One region of the Prochlorococcus sp. MIT 0604 genome, then DNA from elsewhere that is predicted to be linked to it. Evidence: predicted binding sites of a transcription regulator. Region 1 holds the regulator's gene; the other holds the start of a gene.
The links. Region 1 encodes NtcA, which controls nitrogen genes in cyanobacteria. Its sites were predicted from a motif close to GTANCNNNNGNTAC; they were not measured.
Positions count from the first base shown of each region.

Region 2: a site for NtcA is predicted at 7,000-7,013, ahead of EW14_RS06580 (Fe2+-dependent dioxygenase). Genes of this name have one in related genera too.

Region 1 is NZ_CP007753.1:262,921-278,832, forward strand. It holds gene EW14_RS01375 (thioredoxin domain-containing protein) at 1-448, shown strand, start outside; gene thyX (FAD-dependent thymidylate synthase) at 452-1,084, opposite strand; gene dcd (dCTP deaminase) at 1,086-1,679, opposite strand; gene EW14_RS01390 (cob(I)yrinic acid a,c-diamide adenosyltransferase) at 1,684-2,265, opposite strand; gene ntcA (global nitrogen regulator NtcA) at 2,464-3,198, shown strand; gene EW14_RS01400 (DUF3084 domain-containing protein) at 3,238-4,203, shown strand; gene EW14_RS01405 (hypothetical protein) at 4,204-4,641, shown strand; gene EW14_RS01410 (DUF3146 family protein) at 4,622-4,879, opposite strand; gene pth (aminoacyl-tRNA hydrolase) at 4,883-5,485, opposite strand; gene psbH (photosystem II reaction center phosphoprotein PsbH) at 5,628-5,828, opposite strand; gene psbN (photosystem II reaction center protein PsbN) at 5,909-6,061, shown strand; gene EW14_RS01430 (photosystem II reaction center protein I) at 6,170-6,298, shown strand; gene EW14_RS01435 (DUF3769 domain-containing protein) at 6,320-8,320, shown strand; gene leuD (3-isopropylmalate dehydratase small subunit) at 8,321-8,944, opposite strand; gene leuC (3-isopropylmalate dehydratase large subunit) at 8,944-10,350, opposite strand; gene EW14_RS01450 (competence/damage-inducible protein A) at 10,364-11,638, opposite strand; gene glyA (serine hydroxymethyltransferase) at 11,635-12,906, opposite strand; tRNA gene EW14_RS01460 (tRNA-Arg) at 12,984-13,057, opposite strand; gene EW14_RS01465 (hypothetical protein) at 13,144-13,395, shown strand; gene EW14_RS01470 (DUF3181 family protein) at 13,410-13,700, shown strand; gene murJ (murein biosynthesis integral membrane protein MurJ) at 13,697-15,280, opposite strand; gene sfsA (DNA/RNA nuclease SfsA) at 15,351-15,912, shown strand, end outside.
Region 2 is NZ_CP007753.1:1,160,741-1,176,652, reverse strand. It holds gene EW14_RS06625 (chlorophyll a/b binding light-harvesting protein) at 1-592, shown strand, start outside; gene EW14_RS06620 (DUF3386 family protein) at 671-1,327, shown strand; gene EW14_RS06615 (hypothetical protein) at 1,332-1,577, opposite strand; gene EW14_RS06610 (methyltransferase domain-containing protein) at 1,687-2,325, opposite strand; gene EW14_RS10105 (hypothetical protein) at 2,476-2,649, shown strand; gene EW14_RS06605 (phenylpyruvate tautomerase MIF-related protein) at 2,652-2,984, shown strand; gene EW14_RS06600 (DUF1824 family protein) at 3,007-3,393, shown strand; gene glyQ (glycine--tRNA ligase subunit alpha) at 3,551-4,420, shown strand; gene EW14_RS06590 (iron uptake porin) at 4,562-5,881, shown strand; gene EW14_RS06585 (hypothetical protein) at 5,945-6,184, opposite strand; gene EW14_RS06580 (Fe2+-dependent dioxygenase) at 6,258-6,923, opposite strand; gene EW14_RS06575 (extracellular solute-binding protein) at 7,026-8,048, shown strand; tRNA gene EW14_RS06570 (tRNA-Ser) at 8,112-8,196, shown strand; gene EW14_RS06565 (hypothetical protein) at 8,398-8,589, opposite strand; gene EW14_RS06560 (hypothetical protein) at 8,597-8,758, opposite strand; gene EW14_RS06555 (DEAD/DEAH box helicase family protein) at 8,946-11,588, opposite strand; gene EW14_RS10630 (site-specific DNA-methyltransferase) at 11,588-13,840, opposite strand; gene EW14_RS06545 (hypothetical protein) at 13,974-14,366, opposite strand; gene EW14_RS06540 (hypothetical protein) at 14,366-14,917, opposite strand; gene EW14_RS06535 (hypothetical protein) at 14,917-15,267, opposite strand; gene EW14_RS06530 (DEAD/DEAH box helicase family protein) at 15,693-15,912, shown strand, end outside.

The DNA of each region.
Region 1 (15,912 bases):
AAGTCTATTTTTTAAATCAACTTATCTTCTAAAGAGTTTTGGCGAATTATCTATTGACCCTGAAATAGCTTTTACAAATAATAAGCCTACATTTCTTGAATTTTATGCAGAGTGGTGTGAAGTTTGCAAAGAAATGGCTCCACAAGTTTCTGCTTTTAAAGATGAATACGAAAAAGATATTAATTTTGTTTTTTTAAATGTTGATAATCAAAAATGGGGAAATTACATCCAAAAGTTTGCTGTAAATGGGATTCCTCAGGTTAATCTTTTTGATAAAAAGGGTAATCTAATATCTACTTTTATTGGTAAACAAGATGAAATAAAAATAAGAGAATCTATTAATAATTTAGAAAAAGAAGAGAAACCCTATGAGGAAATTATTAATGCTGAATTTTCAACAATTCAAGAAAATAAAAATAATAAAGTTAGTCCACGTAGTCATGGATAATTTTTACCACTCTAAAGATTTTGATACAATAGGAAAGCATTGTTTAAAAATAGACTTGCAATTTTTGGCGATAGACTTGTGTTCTTTTTGGGTACCATGAGCTGATCTTAAATGAATGTAATGTATCCAAGACCTGCATGATCCAGACATATAGATTCGTGTTGGAGTTGCTAATGGTAAAACAAATCTTGCACATTCTTTGGCTACCCCTTCAGCAAGTAAATCTTCATATAATTTTGAAGCAGCCTGAAAATGTAAATCAATTTTTTCATTGAATCTTTTTTTTAACTCATCAGGAAGGTCGGGGATTGAATTTTGCCTATTTTTAGAATCTTGACGCCTCAACTCTGGTAAGGGAATATTGCCCAATTGAGAACTATCTGCATATCTCTGTGAAAATTCCTGAAAAGTAAAAGATCTATGTCTTAAAATTTGAGCAGCGATTCCTCTGTTAGTTTCTATTTGTAAGGTCATAAATGACTGTTCAAAAACACTCCAATGTTCATTTTTTATGCAATAACTTAGTAATTTTGAATAATCCTCATTTTCCTGATTTTTTGGATTACTTACTCTTGCAATGTAAGCCATTGTTTTTTCTGCATCGGGAGTTAGCGAAATTAGCTCAACTTTACTCATTTTAGATTTTTGCTAGAGTCACTTTTTCTGGTTGGTTTTGATATTTTCCTTTTCTATCTTCATAGGTTGTAGAACATGGATCACCTTCAAAAAATAGTAGTTGGCAAATACCCTCTTCAGCATAAATTCTGCAATCTGCACCTGAACTATTACTAAATTCTAAGGTTAGATGACCTTCCCACCCTGCTTCGGCGGGTGTTGTATTAACAATTATTCCTAGTCGTGCATAAGTACTTTTGCCTATACAGATTACAGTTATATTTTCTGGTACTTTCATCTTTTCTAAAGCCACTCCTAAACCATAGGAGTGAGCAGGGAGAATAAAGAAGTCTCCATCATTATCATGGTGAAGTTCAGTTTTTTCTAAATTATTAGGATTAAACTTTTTGGGATTCATAACGGTACCAGGGACATGTCTGAAAATTAGGAATTCTTTTGATGAAAGTCTTAAATCATAGCCATAAGATGAGCATCCGTAACTCAAAACTGGCTTTTGTTTATTATCAGGCTCAAGATGCCTCACTAAATTTGACTGAAAGGGCTTTATCATTCCTTCCGAGGCCTGTTGATTTATCCAGAGATCATTTTTTAGCATTGTTTTATGAGCGAAGTTCGGTAATTTGGTTGGCCATTAATAATAGATCTTTAGGAATATCTGTACCAGTAAGAATTACATCTCCTGATATAAATCGGTTTTCAAGTGTTGAAATCAAATCATCTTTATCGATAATTTTCATCTCAATAGCTAAAAAAATTTCATCAAGTATGATTTGGTCGTTCTCGTCAGATTGTAGTTCTTTTTTACAAAAGTTCCATAATTCAACAGTAGATTCATGAATAGATTTTTTTAAATTATTATTATTTTCAATTTCTTCTGAATTATATTGATCAAATGAATGTGATGATCTTATCCAGGTTAAGTTACCGCAAAGCTTTACTGCATTATCAACTCCTTGTTTTACGCCTCCCTTCATAAATTGTATTAAGAGCACTTTTCTACCAAGAGCAGCATTTCTTAGAGAATCTCTAATAATAGATGGGTAGCTTCCTCGATATGAAGAATGATAGATTTGAATTTGCCCGTTTTGTGTAAATCTTTTTACGTTAACTTTGTTAGCAGTATTTATGTTTACAACATCAAGATTATTTCTGGAACAAATATGGGATGAACTATTTACCATTATTAAATTCTTTCTACATGCAGTATAATTAGAATCTACCGACACTGCATATAGTGTAATTTTACTTAAAAAAGTCTTAATCAAGTGGAAACTGGCAGAAAAAGCCTTATTTGTAAATTAATAAGAATTGAAAATTGTTACTGTTGATACAAGATATTTTAGGACGTCTCCTTAAATTTTTTAATAGTTAAGATATTTATGATACCTGCTTCACGAGGATTCAACCGCTTTAGTTCGCAACATTCCGGACAAAGTAAAATTAACTCTATTGGAGAACGTTTTCCAATCAATAGAACTTTAATGGAAGTTATTAAAGGTCTTGATGGTGCAAGCACAGAAATGGTTGAGAGATCTAAAACTATATTTTTCCCTGGGGATCCTGCAGAAAGGGTTTATCTTATAAGAAGAGGAGCAGTAAGATTATCAAGGGTTTATGAGTCAGGTGAAGAAATAACAGTTGCTCTTTTAAGAGAGAATAGTCTCTTTGGTGTTTTATCTCTTCTAACAGGACATAGATCTGATCGTTTTTACCATGCTATAGCATTTACAAGGGTTGAGATGATAACAGCACCTGCCAATTCTGTTTTAAGAGCTATAGAGGAAGATGCATCAGTAGGACTATTACTTTTGCAAGGGCTTTCAAGTAGGATCCTGCAAACTGAAACCATGATAGAAACTCTTACACACAGGGATATGTCTTCTCGTTTAGTAAGTTTCTTAATGGTTCTTTGTAGAGACTTTGGAGTTGCAGGTGAAAAAGGTATCACAATAGATCTAAGGCTTTCACATCAAGCAATTGCTGAAGCTATTGGTTCTACAAGAGTAACCATTACAAGATTATTGGGAGATTTAAAGGATTCAGGGCTTCTTAATATTGAAAGAAAAAAGATCACAGTGTTCGATCCAATTGCTCTTGCAAAAAGATTTAATTGATTCATCATAAATTATGATGTATTGAGGGTATGCAAACGTGTGGCTTGGATTTTAATTGTTTTTTTAATATTCCTGGGAGGATTAATTGCACCATTTGGGGATATTCTTGGAACAAAGATTGGTAAAGCAAGATTTAGTATCTTAAAATTAAGACCGAAAAAAACAGCAACTATAATAACAATAATTACTGGTGGTTTTATTAGTTCAATATCAATAGGATTGTTGATTTTAGTAAGTGAAGAATTCAGACAAAGGCTTTTTGTTGATATTCCTTTTTTGCAAAAAACTTTAGATGAAAGTAAAAAGGCTTTAATCCCTTTACAGGAAGAACGAAAGGAACTTGAAGGTAAAATTATGCAAAAAGAAAAGGAGTTAAATCAATTAAAAAATAATATTAAAGAATTTAGGAGAGGAAATATTGTTATTAAAAGGGGGCAAACTTTATTTATTGCTGAGATCAATTCCAGCTCAAATATAAAACTAGACTTAACAAAAATCTTTAATGAAGCTGATAAATTTGTCAGGAAAATTGTTATCCCAATTAATAAAGAAGCAAAAAATATTCTTTTATGGAGACCTAATGATATTTCAAGAATTGAGAAAATAGCAGCTAGAGGTGGTAATAAGATTTTATTAATCAAATCAGCCACAAATGTTTTAAAAGGGGATAATTATGTTTTTGTATCTCCTGATTTATTAGAGAATAAATTTATAGTCAAAAAAGGGGATGTTATTACAAGTTCAATTCTTAAAGAAACTGATTTAAATCTTAAATCAATAAATACTAAAATTAAAGCATTGCTTAGAGAAACAAGGGATGAAATTAAGTCAAAAGGATCACAAGTTAGTGAAATTAATACAAATGGAAATTTTGTAAAAAAAATTAGAGACTTTCTTCAAGAAAATCAAAATATTAAATTTAAGTTAGAAGTAGTATCTTTAAGAGATAGTAAAACTTTAGAACCCATAGTCGTTGAAATAAATATTTTAAAAATTGCATCTTAAATGCCTAGAGTAATAACTATAGATCCTGGAAAAAGTAAATGCGGCTTAGTCTTAGCTGAAATTAGTGAAAAAAAAGTTTATCAAGCCATCATTGTTAAAAGTGAATTAATTGAGAATTATGTCAGCAATTTAATTGCCGCTGAGGATATATCACAAATTATTATTGGCAATGGTACAACCAGTAAAGCAATCAAAGAAAAGCTGTATTTTTTTAAAAAAGAAATAATAACTTTTGAGGAAAAAAATACTACTTACAGGGCTAAAGCAAGATATTTCGAACTTTTTCCAATTAGTGGTCTGAAGTTTTTAATGCCTCGAGAGGTTTTTATTTTTAATAAAAATCTTGATGCCATATCAGCTTTAATAATTTTAGAAGACTATTGCAAAATGAAGTTTACTTTGAATCAAAATGTAGATTTTAAAACTTGGCTGAAATAGTGAATTTATATTCATTCCCTGCTTCTAATTCATAATCTTTTTTTAATAAAAATCTCAACAAGGCATTCTCAATTAATGCTCTTCCCAAAGGTGGATTTACTGTTAATAAACCTTTATGAAAAGACCATGTAAAAGTCCATTTAAATTGACTAGCTTCCACAACTCCCTGAATTTGCTTTTTTGAGAAGCAATATTCCTTAACACTTAACTTGGCAATCGTTTCAGGTTTTGAACGCATTTCTTAAGGTTGGTCTTTGCCAAAAGAATTTAGTTCATTAATTATATATTCTTCTTTTTTTGTATTTAGTTGTTCGAGGGATTCTATTACTCTCTTGTAAACTTTATCCAATATCAATTTTTCTTCTAGAGAAATATTTCCTAATACATGTGAAATGGTATTGAAATTATTTTTTCCTTCTATTAGAGGAGGTGACCCAATACCAATTCTTATTCTCTTAAAGTTTTGTGTGTGCAATTGTTCAATGATGCTTTTAAGCCCGTTGTGTCCCCCTGAACTTCCTTTTCTTCTAAATCTTATTTTTCCAAGCGGAAGATCTTTATCATCGACTATTATAAAAATCTGATCTAAATTGATTTTGTACCAATCAACTATTGCTCTGACCGCATCACCACTCTTATTCATAAATGTGTTTGGTAAAAATAATCTGAAAGTAGAATCATTGATTTGAAATTCTGAGCAGGAACTTTTGAGCTTATCTTTAAATAAAAAATTTGAATTATATTTTTTTGAGAGATTTTCTAGCAGTGAAAAACCTATATTATGTCTACTTTTTGAGTATTTTTTCCCAGGATTTCCTAACCCAATTAAAAATATTTCTTTCATGGTTTTATTTCTCAATCTTTTTTCATTGAGAATAATTATATATATGCAAACTATAACCCAGTAAATTAAAACAAAAGTTCTAAAAAGAGATTATTTAGTAATTTAAATTATTGGTATAACTTCTTGATAGTTTTTTTGAAATCTAGTTTCCGTTCCAATCTACTGAGAAACCTTGTAATAAAAGTGATTGGTTATAAATTTGTAGAAGAATAACTAAAAAAACTAAAAGAAGTAGGCCAATTACTGTCATGACAGGAACTGCTCCCCAACCAGGTACAACTTTTCCTTGACCTGAATTACCAATTGCTTTTAAAAGGCTTCCTAAGGCTGTTTTTTGACCCATGTTAAAATCACTAAATCGAATATTATTTCGCTATTGTATAAGAACTTATACATAAATTGTTTACAAACTTAGCAAAATTGATGCAAACTTTATCATCTGCACCAGATCCAGCAGTTTCCATAGCTGTAACAATTCTGGCATTACTTCTAGCTTTAACTGGTTTTGGTCTTTGGACTGCCTTTGGACCTAAAGCCGCAAAGCTTACAGATCCATGGGATGATCATGATGATTAATCACTTTTAAAGTATTTCAAAATTTTCCAAAAATACAAAAAGTAAACTTTTGATCATAGTTTAATTATAAATTTAATAAAATATAAATCTGTCAGCTAACCTAACCTCATGCTTGCCTTAAAAATTTCTGTATACACTATTGTTTTTTTCTTCGTAGGAATTTTTCTTTTTGGATTTTTAGCAAGTGATCCAACAAGAACACCAAATAGAAAAGACTTAGAAAGTCCTCAAGATTAATCTATTAAATAAATTTTTCAATTGATTTCAGGTATTTCAAAAAAAGTTATATTTTCTTCTTTTTTATTTATTAATTGTATACAACCATCAATTTCCGCTTATCTTCTAGAAGATAATGGAAACAGTGATAACTCTATATCGCAAATTAATTTTTCAAAAATAACAAACAGGAAAATCCTATCAAACACATCAAGATTATCTTTTAATAATTCTGATCAATTATCAGTTAATAAAACATTTTTAAAGAAAAATTCAAAAACTCTTTTGGCCTACATTAGTGGAAATCAAAATGAGTTAGTAATCCAATCTGATAAACAGTCAGAAATCGATGATGTTATTTATGCGGAAGGCAATGTAGAGGTGAAGTATAAAGGCAAAATCCTTAAAGCTGATAATTTAATATACGATAAGTTCAATAAAAAAATTAGTGCTAAAGGCAATATAGTTTTAATATTAGGTGAACAACTTTTTAAAGTTTCTCAACTAGAGTACAGTTTCATATCCAAAAAAGGATATCTATTAGATGTTAAGGGATCTATAAATACGGATACTTTGATGAATGATTTATCCTCAAATTTCAGCTTATCAGATATAAATAAGCTAGAAAATTTGCTTGAATTAAAAAACAAGGAAGTCGTACATACTCCAAGTAAGCTTGAGAGTTGGTTACTTTTTACAAAGAAAATGACTATAGATGGTAAAAATTGGAAAAGTACGAAGGCAGTGTTGAGTAATGATTTACTTGAATCGAAACAATCTAAGTTAGTAATTAATTTATTAGAAGTTTATCCTAGTAATGAAAAATTAAGATTCAAGTCTGCATTAAATTACATAATATTTGAAGAGAAAATTTCAATACCTTTTTGGTTAGGTGATAGGGCGTTTGATTTGGATAATTCTCAAATTGATAATAGATGGAATATTGGATATGAAAATTTAGATAAGGATGGGTATTTTATTGGTAGGAAATTTAATTCCGTAAAAATTTCTGATGATTTTGTTCTTGATTTAGAGCCTCAATTTTTAATTCAGAGGTTATTCAAAGGGTATTCTAAAAGTTTTGTAAAGAAGGACGAATCAATCACTTCAGATAGGGTTAAGAGAAATTCAATTATTGAGGATTATTTTGCTCTAAATGCCCAGATAAGGGGCACAATAAAAAATTGGGATTTAGAAATAGACAAGAATTTAAATTCTCTTGATTTTAATAAATTTTCAGATGCATTTAGATTTAAAACTGAATTGAGTAAAGAAGTTAATTTATTAGACTCAAAATGGGAAAAAAGTTTTTATGGAATTTATAGAGAGAGGGTCTGGAATGGTTCATTGGGTGAAGCAGAAATTTTCTCAGGTTATGGTTCAAAATTACAAAAAGAAAATACTTGGATTGTTGATGGTATTAAAAAGTCAGAATTTTTATCTTTAGGTTTGGCCAACATAACAGCAGAGGCTTTAAATAATAAAAAATTATTAACTAACTTAAAAGGTAATTTGTTTTATTCTCTTGATCAGAAATTTCCAATTAGCATTGTAGAACCTAAAAAGAAATCTATTGATATTTCATATAAGTACATTCCTGAACCAATCAATAAAGGCTTAAGTCTTAATACAAAATTTGAAGCCTCATATTCTTTCTATGAAAATGGAAATCATCAAGGATATTTAGGGTTAGGATTAGGTCCAGAATTAATATTTGGTAATTTTAAAAATAAAACTTTTGACTATACTCGTATAAGTTTTTTACCTTTTTATAAATTTGATAGTGGCGAAAGTGTTTTTAAGTTTGATCAGAATTATGAGGACTTCACTTTAGATATTTCTCTTGATCAGCAATTATATGGACCAATAATCCTTAAAAGTATCGGGACTTTGAACTTAACAAATAATTCAAATGATTATGGTGAATTTATAGATTCTAAAATTTCTTTAAATTGGAAAAAAAGATCGTATGAAGTTGGTATTTTTTATCAACCTCATAATCAAGGAGGAGGTATTTCTTTTAGTCTTTATGGATTTCAATAGCTATAACAAGTTATTGTTTAATTGTATATAAGGTAATTGATTAAATTTATTTTCTATTAAATTTTCATTCTTAAGTAGTGTTGAAGTGGCATCCCATTCTCCTGATAAAAACATTTTTCTTGAGCTTTCCTTAATCTCAAGATTGAGATTTAAATCTTTTGATTTTGCTAGGGAGTTTTTCAGATCAATTTCTAAAAATAAAAATTGATTATCGCAATATTTTTGCATTTCTTCTATGGATTTTTTAGATAGCGTAAAACATGGAATTCCTATCGCAATACAATTACTATAAAAAATGTCGGCGAAACTCTCTCCTATTATTGCTTTTATACCCCATCTCATAAGCGCTTGGGGGGCATGTTCTCTGCTGGAACCACAGCCAAAATTGCTATTAACAATTAGTATCGAGGAATTTTTGTTTTCCTCTAGATCAAATGGATGCCTTCCTTTTAAAGTTTTTCTATCATCTTCAAACACTGATTCACCCAATGAATCAAAGTTAACACACTTCAAAAAACGCGCTGGAATTATTCGATCTGTATCAATGTCGTTACCAATCAAGGAGAAACACTGCCCGATTATTTGTGTAATTTTTCCCATTGGTGGGGTAAACTCTGATTTCATCAGTTGATAAATTCTCTAACATCACTGACTTTGCCATTAATTGCAGCAGCAGCAACCATTGCTGGACTCATAAGGAGTGTTCTTCCACTGGGAGATCCTTGCCTGCCCTTAAAATTTCTATTACTTGAGCTAGCACTAACCTGATTACCTATTAGCTTATCTGAATTCATTGCTAAACACATTGAGCAGCCAGGCTCTCTCCATTGAAATCCAGAATCCTTAAAAATCTGATCTATACCTTCTCGTTTCGCTTCACTGGCTACTTTTTCTGAACCTGGAACAGCAAATGCTTTGACATTCTTGGATACTTTTTTGCCTTTTAATACTTTAGCTGCAACCCTTAAGTCACTGATTCTGCCATTAGTGCAACTACCTATGAAACAAACGTCAATAGGAGTATCTTTTATTAATTGTCCTGGCTTGAAACTCATATATTCATAAGCCTCTTTTGCAACTAATTTATCATTTGGGGATAAGTCATCTAAAAGAGGGATTTGTTGATTAATGCTTATACTTTGGCCGGGAGTGATACCCCAAGTTACGGTTGGCTCTACTTTAGAAGCATCTAATTTAATTACATCATCATAAATTGAATTTTCATCGCTTTTTAACGTTTTCCACCATCCGAGCGCTTCATCCCAATGCTCATTTTTTGGAGCACATAATTTATTTTTAATGTAACTAAAGGTTTTTTCATCAGGGTTTATGTAGCCGCATCTTGCTCCTCCTTCAATAGACATATTGCATATCGTCATCCTTTCTTCCATTGATAATTCATGTATCGCAGGCCCTGCGAATTCATATGCGAAACCTACTCCAGCCTTTACACCAAGTTTATTAATGATATGAAGGACTAAATCCTTAGCATAAACACCCTTGGATAATTTATTGTCACACCAAATCTGCCTCACTTTTAATTTGTTCATGGCTAAGGTTTGGGTAGCAAGAACATCTCTTACTTGACTTGTACCTATCCCAAAAGCAATTGACCCAAAAGCTCCATGAGTTGAAGTATGAGAATCTCCGCAAGCGATTGTCATTCCTGGCTGAGTTAGGCCTAATTCCGGGGCTACTACATGAACTATTCCTTGATTACCACTACCAATATTAAAAAACCTTATTTTATGTTCTAAGCAATTCTTCTCAAGTGTTTCGATCATCTGCTCAGCTAGATTATCTTTGAAAGGCCTGCTCTGATTATCTGTTGGCACAATATGATCAACAGTAGCAAAAGTTCTTTCAGGGAATTTTACTTTTAATTTTTTGTCCTTTAAAGCACCAAATGCTTGAGGACTCGTCACTTCATGGATAAGATGAAGACCAATAAATATTTGATCAGATCCTCCAGGAAGACTTGAAACTTTATGTAAATCCCAAACCTTATCAAACAGGGTATCTTGACTCAATTTGTAAAAATAGTTACTTACTATTCGATAATAGGATTAATCGGAGGCTGTTCAAACACACATTTACACTTAGTCTTTGAATTTCTATTCGATTTCGTGTTGAGTTAAATAGTTTTTTAATATTAGTTATATGATTATTGGGTCCTGAAATTGAGATATAGACTAATCCAACTGGTTTTTCTTGACTGCCTCCGTTAGGACCAGCTATTCCACTAATTGCTATTGCCCAATCTGCGCCTAACTTCTCCTTTACATTAATTGCCATGGCCTCACAAACTTCTTTAGAAACAGCTCCATATTTTGTAAGCTTATCTTCCGAAATATTTAATAATGAATTTTTTAGCGCATTACTATAGGAAACAATACTACCCTGAAAAACTTGAGATGAGCCTGATATTGATGTCAGTGATGAAGATAGAAGGCCTCCTGTGCAGGATTCAGCAAAAACAATAGTTTGGTTCCTCTTAGTTAACTCTTTTATTAAAATGCTTGGCAAAGTATCATTATCTTCTCCAAAAATAAACTTTGAAAAATCTTTTTTTAATTTGTCTTTTACTGGCTTAATTATTTTTTTTGCTTCTAGGTCATTCTTTGCTCGCGCGGTGATTCTGAGTTTAAACTCTCCTAAGTTTGCATATGGAGCAACCGTTGGATTTTTAAGATTTAATAGATCATTAATTTTTTCTGCAACGCTAGATTCTCCAATTCCTGCAAATTTAAGAGTATTTGAAAAAAAGGAATAACTATCTGAGAATTTGGTTTTAATGAAATCATACGCAGTCTCTTCCCACATACTTTTCATTTCACTAGGTACTCCTGGGAAAGTAAGAATAGTAAATCCTTTTATTGGTTCCCATATCATTCCTGGAGCAGTGCCCCTAGGGTTATTAATTATTTGAGCATTTTTTGGGAAGAAACATTGCTTCCTTAAGCTTGAGGAATGGTCTTTGAGCTTTGAGTTTGGAAGTTTTTGTTTAATTTCATCCCATATATGCTGTCTTTCAAAAAGAGAAACATTAAAAGATTTGGCTATTGCTTCAGTGGTTAAGTCATCTGGGGTGGGTCCCAATCCACCCGTTGTAATTAGAAGATTACTTCTTTTCGATATTTCTTGAATTACTTTAATAATTCGATCACAATTATCACCTACAGTTGATTGCCTAAAGTGATTTAAGCCTAATAGAGACAACTGTTCAGAAATCCATTGTGCATTTGTGTTTATGATATTTCCTAAAAGTAGCTCTGTTCCAATAGAAAGAATTTCAACCCCCTTGGAATTAGGACTCATTTAATTGATGCTTCAAGTTTGCCTTCATAAAGAGGAAAACGATTACATAAGGTTAATACTCTTTCTTTACATTGACTTTCAATCAGTGAATCGTTTGGGTTAAGTAATCTATCAGCAATAATTTCGCCAACTTCAGCAAAAGCATTCTCATTGAATCCCCTAGTAGTTAGAGCAGCAGTACCCAACCTTAGCCCGCTGGTTACAAAAGGTGATTCGGGGTCAAATGGAACAGTATTTTTATTTGCAGTGATGTTGACTTCACTTACGAGCAAGTCAGCAATTTTACCAGTCATATTGATACTTCTTAGATCGAGTAAAACAATATGATTATCAGTGCCTCCACTAACGATATCAATACCTCTATTAATTAAAGTTGAAGCTAGAACTTTGGAATTTTTTATTACTTGTTGGGAATAATTAACAAAATCTGGCTGTAAGGCTTCTCCAAATGCAACTGCTTTAGCTGCAATAATGTGTTCTAGGGGCCCCCCCTGAGTTCCTGGGAAAACAGATTTATCAAATTTCTTTCCAAATTCTGCATCTTTACACAAGATAAGTCCTCCTCTAGGACCTCTTAATGTTTTATGAGTAGTTGTAGTTACTACATCACAATAGGGAATTGGATTTGGATGAAGTTTACTTGCTACAAGACCTGCGATGTGTGCAATATCAGCCATTAAGAATGCACCAACTTCATCTGCAATTTTTCTAAACGATTCAAAATCGATTGTTCTTGGATAAGCTGAATATCCGCATATGATCAATTTTGGTTTTGTTTCAAGTGCTATCTCTCTTATTTCATCAAAATTTAATTCACTAGTTTCTTTGTTTACACCATAGTGAACTGCATTAAACCACTTACCACTCATATTTACTGGAGATCCATGAGTTAGGTGTCCACCATGAGATAAATCCATCCCCAGGATTGTGTCACCAGGTTTTAGTAAACTTAAGAAAACAGCAGCATTTGCCTGTGCTCCACTATGGGGTTGCACATTAGCCCAATTTGCATTAAATAATTTTTTTGCTCTTTGAATAGCTAATTCTTCGATTTCATCAACAAATTCACATCCCCCGTAATATCTTTTTTGAGGTAATCCCTCTGCGTATTTATTTGTAAGGACTGATCCTTGAGCCTGCATGACGGCAATTGATGCAAAATTTTCACTTGCTATTAACTCAAGATGAGTTTCCTGTCTATTTTTTTCAGAGTTGATAAAATTTGATATTACTGGATCACTTTCTTTAAGATTTTGAAGAATATTCATTGAATTTGATAAGTAATACCCATAATATAGACGATATTTTTTAGAAAAATATAAAAAGAATATTTCATAATTTTAAACGCGCCTGGAGAGATTCGAACTCCCGACACCCTGATCCGTAGTCAGGTGCTCTAATCCACTGAGCTACAGGCGCATAATTATGTAATATCTCTGTTTCAGGGTCTCTTAGTCAACTAGATTTCAGGTAAAATATCTATTATTAACAATCTAATTATTAATATGCCTATAAAGTGGTACGGAAATGGTGATTTAGAAGATCCCATCTATAAACATTTTTCTCGAATAGTAAATTTTGTTATTCACTGCATGATATTTACTGCGATAGTAAGTGGCACTTGGCTTTTAAAAGAAATTAAATATGAAATCGCTTTTTTTAATAATTTTGCAATTTTCTGGTCAATTCTTTTAGCCTCCCATTTACTATTCGTAATTATGAAAAAACCTAAAGATACTTCAAAACAATCAACTTAATTAATTTTGAATTTATGGACTCTCAGGTACAAATAAGTGATCTAGAAAATATTATTTCAGAAAAGATTTTTATAAAAATAGAAAAGTGGAATTTATATCTTGGAGACGCTGGCCTAGCTAGAAATCTTGCTATTGAATGTATAAGCAATAAAAATCAAGGCCCATTGGATGCTGCGAAAATAAGTTTGAAAGCAATAAATGTAAAAGTAGGGGATGGTATTAAAAGTATGCCACTGATTAATTTAATAACTAACTCACAAATTCTAGAATTAGAGGAGATTTTGGAAAGTTTTTTTGAAAACTAAACCTTTTTTTTATAAACTTTAAATTTATTTACTTTCAGGCATTTTGTAAGAAAAAAATAGATTACAAAAAAAGTTAAAGATCCAAATATTAATATTAAAAATTCTCCGAGATTTGAATTGAAGTTATTTGTAGTTTTAAGAATAGTAAAACAAAGGGTGCTATCTATAAATGCCGCTAATGACATGAGAATAATTTTCCTTAATAAATCGAAGTTAGGCAAGTGGATATTTTCATTTCTCAGATTAAAAGAAAGCAAAACACAAACTACAAAGTTGACTATTACTGAAGATAAAATTATCCCTACTACTCCAAAATTATATGGAGAAAGATTCCCAAAATTATTAATTGGGGCACCAATTAACAACCAATCAAAAAAAATATTTAATATTATCCCTGCAAATGATGCCTTGAAAGGGAAGGTTGTTTTTTCTATTGAATAGTAAGTTCTTACTAATAAATCTCTATAAAGATAAAAAGGTATGCCAACTCCATAAGCAATTAATATATTCTTCACTTTTAAAGCCGCTGAATAATCAAAAGATCCTCTCTGAAAAACTAACTGCACTATTTGATTATTAAATGTTGTGAAAAATGCAGCTAAAAAAATAGTTGTCAAGAAACAGTACTCTATTCCAGAGATCAATTTTTTTTGGAGGCCTATATAGTCTTTATCACTTCTAAATTTAGAGAATTTTGGAAGTAATGGCAAAATCAAAGAGTTAGATAATATGCCTAATGGAGCTTGTATCAGAAAGTTTCCGTAAGCTAGTCCCGATGCTGCTCCTTGAAAACTTGAAGCGAAAAACATATCGATAAAAACATTAATTTGACTGAGACCTGATGAGATAGATGCTGGAATAATTAGTTTGAAAATCCTCCTCTCTTCATCATTAAATAATTGGAAGTTTGATTTTAATCTCAAGAGACCGATTTTATTTATTTCCAAAATTTGAACAACAAACTGAATTAAAGTTCCGGTCAAAGTTGCAAAAGCTAGTAATCCCGTATAAGTAAAGAAATGAGAATATGCATTTTCTTGGTTGATGATCCAACTTAATAAAATAAAAAAAATAGTAGTTAGGCTTGTTATGGCTGGACTTATACTTGATAAAAAAAATTTTCTTTGGGAATTTAAGGCCCCAAAGCTTAAGCCTATGAATCCGGATAAAGGGATACAAGGTGTAAGTATTTTTAATTGGTAAGTGGCGATTGATTTAGCTTCGTAACTTAAATTGGGGGCTAATAATTGAATTAATAAACTGGAATTAAAGTATATCAATATAGCTAAACCAATTAATAGTATTGAAAGTTTTATGCTGACTTGAGTAAAAACAATTCCTCCATTTTTTTTGTTAAGGGGAGTTAGAACTGCAACGACTGCGTTATGTAAGGGACCATTAATCCCTCCAATGATTATTATCAAAAAACCTGGAATTATATAGGCATAATTAAATGCGTCGTATGTTACCCCAACTCCAAAAGCAGCAGCTATAAATATTTGTCTTATACATCCAGCTAATTTACTAAGACTAGTACCAAATGAAATTGAAAAAACATTATTTTTTAAAAATGAATGCATTTGGATTTGTCTAAATTTTTCAAGAAGTTTAAGTTTCAATTATATTTGATTTTTAACTAACGACATATTTATGAATGATCGGATAATTGAATTTGATCCATTAATTGAAGGTGTTTTAATCAAGAGGTATAAAAGGTTTCTTGCAGATATCAAATTAGAGAGCGGTGAGGTAGTAACAGCTCATTGTGCCAACACTGGACCAATGAAGGGACTTTTGAGTGAGGGAGCAAAGGTAAGAATAAGTGTTTCCCCATCTCCAAAAAGAAAATTACCTTTTACTTGGGAACAGATATGTGTTTTAGATGCAAAAAATGAGGAAGTTTGGGTTGGTATTAATACTCTATTTGCAAATAAGTTAATCAAAAAGGTTATCGAGAAAAATTTGCTTGACGAAATAATAGGAGAAATAGAGACAATCAAATCTGAAGTCCCTTATGGAAAAGATAAAAAAAGCAGAATTGACTTTTTATTAACTCCAAAATCTTCAAATCCTGATAAACGTAACATTTACATAGAGGTTAAAAATACGACTTGGATTAGAGAAAATGTTGCTCTATTCCCTGATACAGTAACGAAAAGAGGCCAAAAACACCTCATAGAATTAAAGAAATTAATTCCTGGAAGTAAAAGTG
Region 2 (15,912 bases), 880 kb from region 1:
AATAATGTTTGTCGAATGGGCTCGCATTCATGGAATTTATGACCCAGCGATAGGATCTACAAGACAAGTTGTTTACAATTTAGACATCGCGGCTATATGGAATCATCAATTTGATTTTCTAAAAATAGATAGTCTTGAAGATGTTATGGGAGGTCATGCTTTCCTAGCTTTTCTTGAAATAATTGGAGGAGTTTTCCATATTTGTACTAAACAATTTGGAGAATATACAGAATTTAAAGGAAAGGGATTACTTGGCGCTGAGGCTATTCTTTCATACTCAGTAGTTGGTGTTTCTTATATGGCTTTTGTAGCTGCTTTTTGGTGTGCTTCAAATACCACAATATATCCAGTTGATCTTTATGGAGAGCCTTTAAAGCTTCAATTTGAATTCGCACCTTATTTTACTGATACGGTTGATTTAGGTTCAGGAGCATATAGCTCAAGAGCTTGGCTAGCTAATACTCATTTCTATTTGGGATTCTTTTTCTTACAAGGTCATCTTTGGCATGCATTAAGAGCAATGGGATTTGACTTTAAGAAAATTGGTCAAGCATTTGACAATATTGAAAATACAAAAATTACCCAAAACTAGTTTAATCTAATAAAAAAACCTCTCCTTATAATAGGGAGGTTTTTTTTTGTAGACTTATTTAAATTATTTAATAAATTAATGGAGATTCTAAGAGAAATTAATTGTAAAGAGATTTTCAGAAAGGCTTATGAAAATAGGTACACTTGGAATAATGAATTTAATGGTTACAAAGGCAAATGTATTTTTTTTGTTAATAATAATAATATTCATGAAGGCGAATTCTTATTAGGTAAAGACTTTAAACCAAATATTCAAAAAATAGAAGATGAGAAAATTGTTAAAAGTATTGCTTCTCAGTTATTTGAAGTGTGTATACACCGGGTAAAGAGAGAATTTAATTCTATTCATTCAGAAAATAGTTTTAATTTACTCAAAAATTCTGAAAGTGGGATTGAAATGAGTGTTTCAGGTAAGAATCAAGGTGATAAATATAGAGTTAAAAATGACTGCATTAATATGGTCTATAGAAAAATTCATGGAACTATAATTGAAATTTTTGTTGAAGAATTCTTAGATACAGGAATCGGTTCCCTTAGTAAAGAATATTGTAGTCAACAAATTGATCCAGATACACTTAAGGCAAATTCTCAAAAATTGGAATACGAGGATGAATTTACAAATATAGGTAAAGACGATTATTGGATATTAAATTCGAGAAAAATAAAATACCTAAACAAAAAACAAGAAGAAGAGACGCAAAAGTTTGTTTTCGAGGATATATGCTTATTAAATTAGGGTTTTATTCAACCAATCTAAACCCTTTATCAAGTAGTTTTTGATATAGGAGTCTCGCTCTAAAAGCTAGAATTTGCTCTTCATTTTCATTACTAATTACATGAAAATAATTATTATCTAATTTATTTTTGCTAAAGCATACATTTGCCTCTCCTAATCTTAAAGTCCAGTTCTCTTCTTTGGCTAAATGCTGATTAGGTCCTAGATCCCAAGGGCATTTTTCAGGATATTTTTCTCTTTTAGAACCCATATGATTAAATTTAACTACCCAATATTAGTAAAAATTTTAAAGTATGGCTATGAAAAATAGTTGATAAAATTTTCACAGAATTGTTGTTTAGTTCAATGCAATTAAAAATCTATTCCTTAGTTGCGATTAAACAATAAAATGGGTCTTTATTTAAAAAATTAAAAATATTAACTGTTGGTTCAGTAAACTTCTTGATAATTTTTGGCTCATTAAATCCGTTGCAGATTAATACTTTGCGTACATATTGTACCCTCTCTTCTTCAGTAGATGAAGTCCATATTTTAGGAGCTTTATGCCAAAATGCTCTGTTTGAAAAAGCAATAATTATTTTGCCTTGACTATTTAATATTCTTGCAATTTCTTTGGTTAAATTCTCTGGATATTGTAAATATTGCCATGCTGCCACCATCAAGCAATAGTCAATGCTTTCTTTACCTAGCGGAATTTGTTGACTTAAATTAAAATTTTGTATCCAATAAGAATCAAAAATTTTGTTTTTTTCAAGTTCTTGTTTGTTTAAACCATGTCCAATTACTTTTTTATATTTTTTCCCTTTAGGTAAATAACTATCCCAGCTTGACATTAAATCTAGGACAGTTGAACAATTATCAATTTCTCTTTCGTATAGATTTGATAGATTTTGCCTGAAGTTTGCATCTAAGTGATAAACAAATTTTGGATCAGAATAAAATTCTTCATCATTACTCTCATCAATTTTTTTCCTTTGATAATTATTTAAGACTTCCAAAATAATTAATTTAGAATATTTCTAGCAAATCTAATAAATTGAAATTCTAATTGTGTATTAGAGTTATATTTTATTTTAATCAATTAAAAATTCTCAAAAAAACTAGACATCTATTTAAAAAAAGTTAAATTATTAAATAATGATCTAATAATGATGATTGAGTTTAAAAGGAGCAAAAAAAATAGGTCTAAAAATGCTCTTTTCAATCCTTATAAAAACGGAATAAGTTCATACGATATGGCATATCTTTCATCAAAAAGAAATTTAAAAAATAAAACTGTTTTTCTGAAAAATGATGCTAAAGAAGATCACTTTGCTGCCTAGAGATGCCCTATATTAACGTTTCGACTTCAGCAAAGGTAAATGATAAAGAAAAATTTCTCGAAGAAATTTCAATTCTAATTTCATCTTTAACTAACAAATCAAAACGATTTGTTATGGCGAAGATAGATGATAATTGCCAAATGTATTTTAATGATGAGGCACCTTCTTGCTTTTTAGAAATCAAATCAATAGGTTCTATAAATCCTTCAGAAATGGCAAAGCCAATATCAGATTTTGTAAATGAGAAGATGGCGGTCCCAATAGATAGGATTTATATTTCTTTTGAGGATGTGCCAGCTTCGTTGTGGGCTTGGAATGGAAGAACATTCAGTTAAGGATTTTTGGGATACTAAGCTAATGAAAATAAATAAATTAGTCGATTTAAATAATCTTAGAACTGCCCCTCAATTAAGAAATGGTCAAGCAAAAAAACTTTTCGAGGAACTAGAGGTAAATATTTTTAATGCCGATTGGATTACAATAGGAATAATGGCACCTGGCAACAAGAGAGCTATTGAAGCATTAAAATCAATCTCTAAGAAATATTCCTCAATTAAATTTGGAAATCTAGGTTCCCTAAATGCTGAAGGAGGTGTTTTTTTAAAAGCTAATCAAAAAACTGGTAATGTTTTTGTCAGATCCGAGAAAGGTCTTGGAGAAGGAATTTTAATAACATGTCAGTATGACGAAGATGCTAAAGAATCTAATACTTTTGGACCATTGCCATTAGATTTTTTTACATAATTAATTCATCATTTATTTTTTATCAAGGATCTAATTTAATGACAGCTTTTTATCGGATTATATTTTTGAGTACTTGGATTTCAAAATATTTTTTACTTTAAAGCTTTGTTATTATGTCTAATGGCATTGATCTAAATTTTCCCACTATTTTAATTAAATGTTTTTTCAGGATATAATTAAAGATTTAAATAATTTTTGGTCAAAAGAAGGTTGTTTGATTATGCAGCCATATGATACCGAAAAGGGTGCTGGGACAATGAATCCGCATACTTTTTTAAGGGCTATTGGACCTGAGCCTTGGAGTGTCGCATATGCCGAGCCATGTAGAAGACCTACTGATGGGCGATTTGGCGATAATCCAAATAGGGCGCAACATTATTTTCAATATCAAGTGATAATTAAACCTTCCCCGGAAGGAATTCAGGAAAAATATTTGACTTCTCTAGAATCTCTAGGAATTAACTCTAGAAATCATGACATAAGATTTGTGGAAGATAATTGGGAGTCTCCAACACTTGGAGCTTGGGGTGTAGGTTGGGAAGTTTGGTTGGACGGAATGGAAGTCACTCAATTTACTTATTTCCAACAATGCGGGGGGATAGATTGCCATCCAATTCCAATTGAAATCACTTATGGACTAGAGAGGATTGCAATGTTTTTGCAGGATAAAGAAAGTATTTGGGATTTAAATTGGAACAAAGATTTGAAATATAGCGATATTTGGCTTCAATTTGAGAAAAATCAATGCTCTTATAATTTTACAGAATCTAGTCCTGATAATCTAAGGAAATTATTTGATATTTATCAAGCCGAGGCAATCTCTTTAATAGAAAAGAAATTAACTTACCCTGCGCTTGATTTTGTTTTGAAATGTAGTCATACATTTAACCTTCTTGATGCTAGAGGAGTAATTTCAGTTACAGATCGTGCACAATATATTGAAAAGATTCGAAAATTAGCAAGAGAAGTTGCATCGTCATGGGTAGACGACAGAGAATCCCTTAACTTCCCTTTGATAAAGAATTAATACATAAGATATATTCAGAGAATAAAGAAGTTAATGGTATCAAAAGTTACATTGGAATGAAACTTATATGCCTTTCCTTTTCTGTTGCGCTCGATACAGTATAGTTACCCATTTTATTGGGTTTTTAAAGTGTGAGGTACAATGAAACTCTTCCAACAAATGTTGGTAGCAGGAGCAACTTTGAGCTTAATAGCTCCAATGGCTGCTCAAGCTTCCGATATAGTTAATATTGAAGAAATGAATAGCTACACTCGTAGCAAAAAAACTTCTTCAAGACTTGACAGCAATACATTCATTAACGAAGTTAGTGAAGACCTAGCAAAAATAAAAGGTCGTATTGATGGCCTAGAAGCTAAACAAAATAATTTCGAAGCCGGTAGCTTTAATGACACTACTACCCTTGATGGGAAAGTTGTTATGGCGATAGGTGCAGTTGATGGTGGTGACAATCTTGGTTCTAACGGAACTGAAGTGGTTCAAGCAGCTTTTGTTTATCAAATGAACTTGAATACAAGTTTTACTGGTGATGATAATCTCTATGTAAGACTTAAAGCTGGTGATGGTTGGGACGGAGCTTTTGACCAAAAAACATCTACTTACCATATAGAAGCAAAAGAAACTGGTCTTACTGATGGTTCGACCAACTTTAAAGTCGACAAGATGTGGTACACATTCCCCATAGGAGATAAGTTCACTGCCACAGTTGGACCAGCAATTGAAAACTATTACATGCTTGCAGCTACTCCATCGGTTTATAAACCTGGAGCATTAAAAGCTTTCAAACTAGGTGGTAATGGAGCCGCTTTCGGAGCCAGTACTTCTACAGGTGCAGGTCTTAAATATGTTGCGGATAATGGCTTTGCTGTTAGTACAACAGTTAATTCCAAGGACGCAGCGGGGACTAATGGTTTCCTAACTAACGAAGACAATAATAAAATAAACGTCCAGACTGCATACACTAAAGATAATTATCATCTTTCTGCTACTTATTCAAGACAGCAAGGATGGAATGCTTGGTCTTATTACGCAACAAAAGACCTTTATACAGGTGCTGATGCGTTAACAGTTGATTCCGATTCTGTTGCTTTAAGAGCATGGTGGAGACCAGATGAAACAGGAACAGCAACTCCTTCAGTTTCAGTTGGATATGACACCATGAGTTTTTCTGGGCGTTCAGACATAGCTGAAGGTAGTGGTTATTTTGTTGGCTTTAACTGGGCTGATATGTTCCAACCAAGTGATAAAATTGGTATTGCATTTGGACAACCTATGAAAGCAACTAAAGCAGTTGCTGGAGCTACTTTAAGCGAAGTAGATCCATTCTTATGGGAAATATACTACTCATTTAGACCAAATGATTCTATTGAAGTCACACCAGCAATCTTTGGTGGATCTGATGTAGAAGAGACAACCGAAGATGATATCTTTGGTGCAGTACTTTCTACAACCTTCAAATTCTAGATTTAAAATTTGAAACCAAAAAAGGCCTCATATTTGAGGCCCTTTTTTTATTTAAAATTTTTTTTACCAGCAATTTTCACCCTCTCCTATTGGAATGCAAGTACTAGATTTTGCAGCTTCATCAGCTATTTTTTGAGCTTCGGCATCTAATTCGAAATCTGCATCTAAAGGCATATCAGTATTCCATTCTTTTAATCCACCTAAATCATTATCACCTGAATTAACATAATTGGTATTTGCTGTGGAAATGGCTAGTGCGCTTGTGGCTGCAATGAAAATTGAAATCGAACTTTTTTTAGGCATTAGTTTATTCTTTTTTTATATATAATAATCAACTTCAGACTTAGATTCTTTTTGTTGTATAAAATGATTCTTCTTAATCCCCCATAACTCTTAAGAGATTTGAATAAGATTTGAAAATAAGATCAAGTTCGTCCGATCTGCCATGCTTTGCCAGTAAACTTCTTGCACCTGCTTCTAAATCAAATAAATATTCTCTTTCTTCAATACTTTTTATATAACTCTCAATCCATCCAACGCATACTATTCTTTCTCCATTGAGAACTTCTTGAACTGAATGTAAAAATGTGCTTGGGTAAATTAAAATTTCTCCACTATTAAGTTTAAATTTGTTTTCTGAAGTAAGATTTTCAATTAATAGTTCACCCCCCTCGTATAGATTTTTTTTGGTAAGAAAAATTGTGAAAGATAAGTCAGCCCTGCCTGATGACATATATGCATTATCGATATGTCGTCCATACTTCATCCCTTTGGAGGATTTAGTAAACATGATTCCATGAATATTTTTTGGTAAAGTAAAGCTTTTTATTAAATCATTATTTAAAATTTTTTGTTTAATTAACAAGGATAATTTTTTCGAAATATCTGATGTTCTTTTTAATTGCAAATTATTTTTTACGATTGAGGCGTGACTGCCAGCTGTTTTTTTTCCATCTTCCCAACCTTGATTTTCTTGTTCTAATTCTTTTTCTATAAAATTTATTTCTTCAGCATTTAATAACTGATGAGTTAAATAATTCATATGGCATATAAAAAATGATACACTTCAATGTATCGAAGATGGCTTTAAGAGTTTGAACTCTTTTGATGGGTATAAAGTAACCATAGATACTAATTTTAAAAAGTGCAAAATCTCAAAAAACTTTTTTATTCAGCACTAACATGTACATTTTTGCTAAACGTTAATATACCCGCCAATTCAACAGAAAAAGAAGTCAAAGTTTATTCAGGTAGACATTACAACACAGATAGAAGTATTTATAAAAAATTTGCAGAAGAAACAGGAATAAAAGTCAGACTTATTGAGGCAGCAGGAATTTCTTTAATCGAAAGATTGAAACGCGAAGGGGAGAATTCTCAAGCAGATTTAATATTGTTAGTAGATGCTGCAAGAATTACTAACGCAGCCAAAGCTGGGTTACTTCAACCAATAAAATCTTCTAATTTAGAAAATGATGTACCAGTTGGATTAAAAGACCCAAATAAGGAATGGTATGCATTAACAAGAAGAGTAAGAGTTATGATAGCCAATCCAAAAGTAGTAGATTTTAGCAAGATTAATGATTACACTGATTTGGCTGATCCTTCTCTAAAAGGGAAAGTATGTTTGAGAAATAGAAAAAGTCCATATAATCAATCTTTAGTTGCCAATCAAATAATTAACAAAGGCCAATCAGAAACTAAAGCTTGGTTAAGCGGGATGATTTCAAATGTTTCCCAACCATTTTTCCCAGGTGATATTTCAATAATTAGAGCAGTTTCTAAGAAAAAATGCGGGGTAGGAATTGTTAATCATTATTACGTCGCAAGAATGTTAGCAGGTGTTAATGGAAGGAGAGATGCTTTGTATGCAAAAAAAACAAAGGTCCTTACTCCTAATCCTGCACACGTAAATATTAGTGCCGGTGGTGTTGCAAAATATGCAACAAATAAAAATGAAGCTATTCAGCTGCTTGAATTCTTGGCTTCTCCCGAAGGCAGTAAAGGTTTAGCTGCTCCTACTTTTGAACATCCTTTGAAGGAAGTTAATCAGAATGAAATAGTTAAGAACTTTGGAGAGTTTACGCCTGATAGTGTAACCGTCGAAGACCTTGGAGAGCAAAATTCTTTAGCTATTAAATTGATGAAAGATGCAGGTTGGAATTAAAAATTAAGATAATTATGTAGTTCATAATTTTCTCATTATTACGTGCATACTTAATAAACAGGCGGAGAGGTGGCTGAGTGGTCGAAAGCGAACGACTCGAAATCGTTTAATAGGAAACTATTCGTGGGTTCGAATCCCACCCTCTCCGTATTTCTATACAAATAAGATGTAGTCAGAATTGGTCAGAATGTCCAGATTGACTGTTATGACTGAGTTATTTTAGGTATTCTTTAACCCGTTTGACTTTTATAATTTACCACAATGACCACTTATGTCTCTATGTTGTCTCAAGGTTATTTTTTAAAAGTCTCTAGGTTTTTAAGGGACAAATAATTTTAAAGGTTGTTTTCTATTCATCTTCTTCAGGATGATGTGGGTCTGGATGAGGAGGTGTCGCGGCATTGTATTCTTCAGATGTTGATTCTCCTGTCATCAATTTAGTAATCCATCCTCTGTGCCAAACCTCTAGTTCATCCCTTTGCCAAGGTTCTAGATCGGGATACATTTCTTCTAATTCTTCAGAAGTCTTTGGTGGTTGCATTTTTTCTTTAAAAATCTACTTCCATTGGTATTTCTAAAATCGGATTCTTTATGCCATGTTTCTTGGCGGTTTCATGCATAACTTTATAGTCATGTTTACATTCTTCGTAGAATTTCTTTTCTTCTTCTGTAGCGTCTTTATTTAAAGGTTTGCCTGTAGTCGCAAGCATTAATAGCGTTTGGTATCTTTTATTAGTAATCATGATGTTTTACTTTTCTTGGATATGGAATTTCTTTAGATTTATAATCTTTATATTAATTTATTCTGTCAATAACTAAAAAGGTGTTTTGAGAAATATTGGTGGAATTTGAAAATATTGGTGAAATGGGTTCGAATGTAAGATTAAAAATTTTTTATCAAATCATATTTAACAAATCAAAAAAACAATTAGGTTTAACTTTTATAGAATTCCAAACTTCTTGTCTTAAGTAAAGACAATCCCAATTAATATTTTGAGTCTTAGTAGCATCTTTACACCAGGTTTCTAGTCTTTTATATTTCAAAGGATCATTCAATGTTTCTGCTCCTTTGGTTTCAACAATCCAAATACTTTCATCCTTTAATTTAATGAAGAAGTCAGGGTAGTAACTCCCTATCCTTCCATCATGTTTAACGTATTCAATATACTGCTTCATTTGAATGTCATTTTTGAAAAAAGATACTACATCATCAAAACTATCTAGATGCTTAGCAAATTCAATTTCAAATTTACTATCTCCAGCAATAAAATTAAAAATAGATTTTTTAGGAGAATAATAAATCTTTTTTCTTGACGACAAATAGGGTTTTGTATTAGATACAAATGTGGAAAGGTTTGAATCCTTAAAACCTAAATCTTTCAAGGACAAATTATTAATTTCTTTTTTAAAAGTTTCTATTATTTGACTGGTAATAAAGGGTTCCGATAGATTCCTAATTATATTTAAATCATCAATATCAACGTGTTTTCCAAATAAAATATCTGATACAAAAATCTTTAACTTTCCATATATAAAATGATTCACTCCTAATTTTGAAAAACCAAGATCTTTTATAATAACCTCAGTAAAAAATCTCAATACTGTAGTAGAAGTTAAATATTCAAGATTATCAAATTTAATTGACTTTTGTTCAGAGTCTTCGATTATATCTTTAAAAATTATCTCTTTAATTGATTCTTCTTTAGAGTAGTTTCTTAATTTACAAGGTTTAAATTTGAATTCATTAGGATTCAATAATTGTAAGGAAAGAAAATCCCTACCATACCTTTTTGGAATAGAGGGGATTTCAATATCTAATTCATTTATATTCTTTGATCCATTTTCCTCATCTACATTTATAACTACTGGTCCAGAGGATGGATTACTTCCCCCCGTCGGTATTTCCTCTAGTTCAACCCCTTCTTCAGAAATACTTTTTACATAATCAATAAAGTTATCTGTTCCAATAACATCTAATTCTTCGTCTAACTGTTGCCCAAAATACATTCTTCTCAAACCTCTTCCTAAGGTTTGTTCTGGCAATATATGAGAAGCATATGCTCTTAGACCGACAATAGTTGTGACATTCCGTACATCCCAACCCTCCTTGAGCATAAGCACCGAAATAATAACTTTAATTGGACTATCTAAATCATCAACAGTATTAACTAATCTTCTTAATCTCTGTAATTCTTCTTTCCCTTTTGAGGTATTTTCATTTATTTCGCCTGTTGAATCTCTCGCATTATCTTTTGTATGAATTACAAAAATACCGTTTTTTAAGAGTGGGAAAGTAGACTTTAAGTAATTTTCTACGTCATCACAATTTTTTGTATCGTCAACCATTATGAACAAAAGTGCTTTTTTGTTCATTTTTTTATGTTTTTCATATTGTTTCTTCCAAGTCTCATACCCTAGATGAAGATAATCACGATATTTTTCAGAAAAAATTGATGAAGGATATTCTTTTAACTTTTCTCTACTTGGTAAATCAGGAATTACAGGTTTCTTAACAACTTCTTGATAAATTGCTTCTACTAATGGGTAATCAGAAATTGTTTGAGTAAAAATTTCTCCTTTTTTATTTTTTGGGGTTGCTGTCACGTCAATTTGCAAAACAAGTTTTTGCCCTTTTTGTTTTAAAGAGTTATGAATATCCTCTATTGATCTTTTCCAGGCAGTATTTTCGTAAACGTGATGTGCTTCATCATTTAATACGATAAGGTTATCTAGTTTTTTAACTGTTTCTTTTACAGTATTCTTTATCCCACCTTTTTTAATATTAGGTTCAGGTCCTAAGAATTTACTTTTTAAATCATATTCATTGTTTTGTTTATTCCTCTCTGCAAATCTCTGCACGTTAGTTAAAAAAATATTGCCCAGATCAGATATACTTTTGATATCGTCTTGGATATGAACTTTAGGAGAAAAACTCCATGATCTGTTTTCGTACCCGTTGAGAGGAATAATTGGATCATTATTAAATATATTTAATCCTTCTATGTCAGTCCTTAATCTGTCCAACACAATAGTATTAGGTGCCATTACTAAAAAATTTTTGGAAAGGATAGAATCGCTTTCGTATAAAGAATGAAAATATGACCAAGCAATTAATAAAGACAATACTTTTGTTTTGCCACTACCTGTTGCCTGTTTAATAATTAACCTTAACCAATCATCTTGGAGAAAATCCTCTGTGATACCCCAAGAGTCTAGAGTAAGCAAATCTCTATTAGATCTGACCTTCTTGTATTCAAAAAGATAAATAATAGATTCTACTGATTCTCTTTGAGCAAAATAATACTGAAAATCATTCTTATGTTGATAATTAAACCAGAAATTAAGTAAGTATTTTGATGTATCTGAAACGCCATCATATCCAAACTGTCTCCATTCATGCACTTCTTCTCGGATTTTCTCGACAAAGGGTGCATTAAATTGTTGAATTGGTTTTTTAACTAGATCAATATCTGGTTTCCATCTTTCGCTGGGTATATTTATCTCAAACGGAGATTTTGAAAGACCTGGAGGTATTGGCATTAAAGATCAACCTCGATAACTTTCATTGTGTCATTACCAAAAATATCAATAACTTTTACAGCAACTTTTGTACTTTTCTTAAAACATTCTCTTTCGGAAGTTCTTAATTCTAATTGAAAGTCAGTTTGTTTTGTTCTGAAAGATTGCCATTCATTTTCAAAAATATAATTTCCGGTCCATTTGTCTAGAAATTGTTTGTTCTCATCCTCAATTTTTATAATTTCTTTTCTAGATTCAAAATCAAAATCTACTGCCCAATAATCAATCCAATCATGCCATTTTTTAGTTAATAATTTTTCTTTTATAACACCATCTTTATCTCTTTTTTTCTCAATTATTTGACCATTTTCAACAACTACTTTTGTCCTATTGTTCTTAGTATCCTGACTGAATTCAAATGATTCTTCATTATAAAATACCGCAAAATCACTAAGTTCAACAGAAATTTTATTATTAACTACGTTACATTTAAAGTCTATGTATGCAACGTCATGGAAAATAACTTGCCCTTTTTCTACTGCCCTTTTATCAAAAATTTCTATTGGGATTTGTTTATAATTTAATCGTAAACCTTTCTTCTTTGCTTCCTCTTGTATTGTTGGGAATAAACCCATTTCATATTCAAAACCCAATACATCAACAGCAATAATATTATTCTCAATACATTCATTAATTACTTCTTCGATATGATTTCTTGATAGAGGTTGGTTTACAGGACCAAGGGATACGAAACTATCACCTTTTTTAGCATGTAAAGTCTTAAATCCTTCAACTTTATTTGCCTTATATGCTTCAAATATGAGATTTTCAAATTCTTGAAATTTTATATTTCTATTCTTTAGAGATATTTCATCTTTAGCAAAAGGTTTATCGTCAAGAAAATGTTGCCTTTGATATTTACCTAAATTTAATACTTGAAATGCCATCCAGGGTTTCTCATTCTTTTTTAATTCCCTCTGAATGCTTATCATTCTCTTTCTAGTAGTATGAATAGCAAATTTGCCAAGATCTGCACAAATCCATTTTCTTCCTAATTTTTCTGCAACTGCAGATGTAGTACCTGAACCAACAAAAAAATCACAGATCAAATCTCCAGGATTTGAAGAAGTTAAAATTACCCTTTCCAATAACTCTTCTGGTTTCTGAGTGGGATAATTCATTCTTTGTGAAGATTGCGATGATAATTGCCCGATGTCGTCCCACAGATTGGAAATTGGTTTCCCTTTAAGTTCATCTAAATAACGTTTTCTTCTAATTCGACCATCAATTGATTTTGGGAATACAAGTCTTCCATCCTTATCAAATTCTTTCATTTTCTCAAGTGAAATTGCCCATCCATTTTTTGGAGGTTTATAACCCTTATATTCGTATCGTAAGGTTGGTCTGAAAGCAGGATTCGCTAAATTATCACTTTGATAAAGTCTCCCATCAGGATCTTTGTGTCTAAAAAGTTCTTTAATATAGTTTGGGTCTTGCTCCCCGTATTGCGGATTAAAAATATTTTCTTGACTTTTTCTGTAGTAAAAAATCGAATCAGTCCCATGTCCAAATCTTTTTGTTTTTGTTCCTATTTGACTAGTACTGCCAGTTTTCCTTTTCCAAATAATTTCATTGCAAAAATTTTCTTCACCAAAAATTTCATCAAGAATTTTTCTAATTGAACTATTTACTCGCCAATCACATTGAACAAAAATGCTTCCATCATCTGCTAGTAAATCTTTAATCAATTTTAATCTCTCATAAATCATGGATAGAAAAGAATCATTACCCTTACCCCAAGTGTCTCTGTAAGCAATATGTTCAAGAACATTAGGTTGTTTTTCATAGGTATAGTCTCCAATTTCTAAGTTCATAGAAAAATCTGCTCCAACATCAAAGGGAGGATCTATATAGACAAGTTTTATACCACCCTGCTTTTCAATTTCATCCCTCATAGGACCATTTTTTAAAGAGGAAAGAATAAATTTGTTATCGCCCCAAATTAACTTATTATTCCAAGTGTTACCTGCAGAAGTTTTTCTGAAATCAAGTAATTGCTGCTCAAGAATTTGATCCTCTTTTCTTGGTTCATCTATTTGTTCAATTATTTGAAAAGGTAAAGCAATATTCGTAATCTCATTAGATTTCCCGTTCCATTTTAATTCAATTTCTCTAGAGTCTTCAAAAAGTAGAAATCTATATTTTTCGGGTAAATTTTTCCCCGCTTGGATCATATTGATGATATTTCTTTTTTCGTTATCTGATAACTTCATTAAAGTTTATTATGAAATTTTTTAGAGAGTTATTGTAGACAAATTGAAAAGATTGTTTTCTCGTTTATCAATGAGGTAACCAACCCTCATCAATTTTAAATTAGCATAAATTTATTTTTTGTTTATTGCATCTTCAAAGAGTTTTATCTAACCATTTTAATCGATCTTTTTTGAGAATCATTTCACAATACTCATAATGAGGACCATATTTATTCCAAGTGCATTCGGTTTGATAATAAGTCTTAAACGCAGTTTGACTTCTCTTTAATTGGCAAGCATGTGATTCAAATCCCTCTTTATCGCAATCACCTCTAGAGGATATTTGCTTTTGAATTAAAGAATCAAGTTTTTTTGATGCTTTTGTTGAGCATTCCCAGACTAATGCATTATTCATTTTTTTAGGCAAAGCATCATCTAAACATTTTGAATAGAAATCATATTTGTCATATTCTTTTTTATCCTTTGTTTCAGAATTAATGGGAGATAAAAAACTTAAAAATAAGATACCAAATAAAAGTTTTTTCATTAATCCCATCCATAAGGAAAGAACTTTCTACACCCACCTGAATTAACAAAAAAACCTTCGGTAGCATCAATAATGGTTTTCATTTCTTTTGATAATTTTTGTCTTCCAAATTCACCATCTTTAGTGAAAGGAATCGAATAATAATAACCTTGTGACAGTGATGGCATTAATGCTCTTAACTTCCCAGATTTCCTATCTTCTATTGAAGTCGCTCTTCCTAATTGATTTCCAACAAAATTCATAAAATGTCCTGTTCTTATCTTTTCTGTATTTTTTGTTCTTTCCTGATAGGTTTTTTCTTCGTTTAATAATTCAGGTGAATATGTCATCGCAGTGTAATATTGACCTCCGTATCCATTCCAGATACCTACATAGAAACCTAATGAAGGTTTATTTTTATAATTTAAAGTCCCAATACCACCAGCGGAACCAATATATTTTAAAGTTATAGTTACATCTGGTTCTACTTCACTTGTAAGAGTGCAAATCGAGTCTGCCTTAACTGAAGGAATAACACCTAATAAAAGTGGCAAAAGGAGGAAGAGTTTCATTACCTACGACGACTAAGATCTATTAACTTAGTGGTCTTCTCGCAAATATCAACTTCTATCCATTCCATAGTGACTGTATGAGTAGGCATATCCTCTTTTGCACCGACTGAATATTTACACTCTCCCCTTTTATAAACCCAATACCAAGGATATTTGTAATGAGTATTACGTTCAATCCTTTTTGTAAGCATTTTCCAATAGGTGTCGTTAACTAATTTAATTGCTGCTCTTTCTCCCTCAGAGCATTCACCTTGCGATTCTGGGCAGGTCAATTTATGCCTGGGATACTGTTCCGCATTTACAGGAGTATTAAAACCAAATAGTAAAAATAAAAGAAGTAGTTTTTTCAAAATTATTATCCTTCAACTAATTTTAAATACCGTGTCAATATCAAAAAATTAAAGAGGGTGTAAATTAGGTCTCTTAGGTAATAAAAACTAAAATGTCTCTAGGTTGTCTCTTGGTTTTATATGAATTACTAAACTAAACTGTGGTCAGAGTAGGTCTATACTGGAATTCTAGATTGAATTCTATGTACACCCTCTCCGTAAAATATTTTTTAGCCGAAAATTTTAACTTAGGTATTAGTCATAGACTTGAAGATTTTCCAGAAATTTGGTCTTAACTTTTCAATTTCTTATTTTGTGTTGTGGGATTTGTTGTGGTATTTGAGTGCGGTGTTGTGGGATTGAGCTCACTTTTTATTAAAGTTGTAAATTTCGATTTAGTTTTATAATTTTGTTGGGAGTATATTTGTTTTAACTTTTTTTTAAAAATGCTTTCAGAAAGATCAATTCAAGTTATAGATCTTTTTAAGAAACCAGAAACAAAAGATTTAGTTTTTGCCTCAAATAATTGGGATGAGTTTTCCAAAAATATAACTCAACTTGGATCAAGTCCAGAAAATAATAAAAAAAAGGGGGATGTATTCGAATTATTAACTTCCCTTTATTTCGTAAATAATCCTATTTTTTCTAGTAAATTAGTAAATCTTT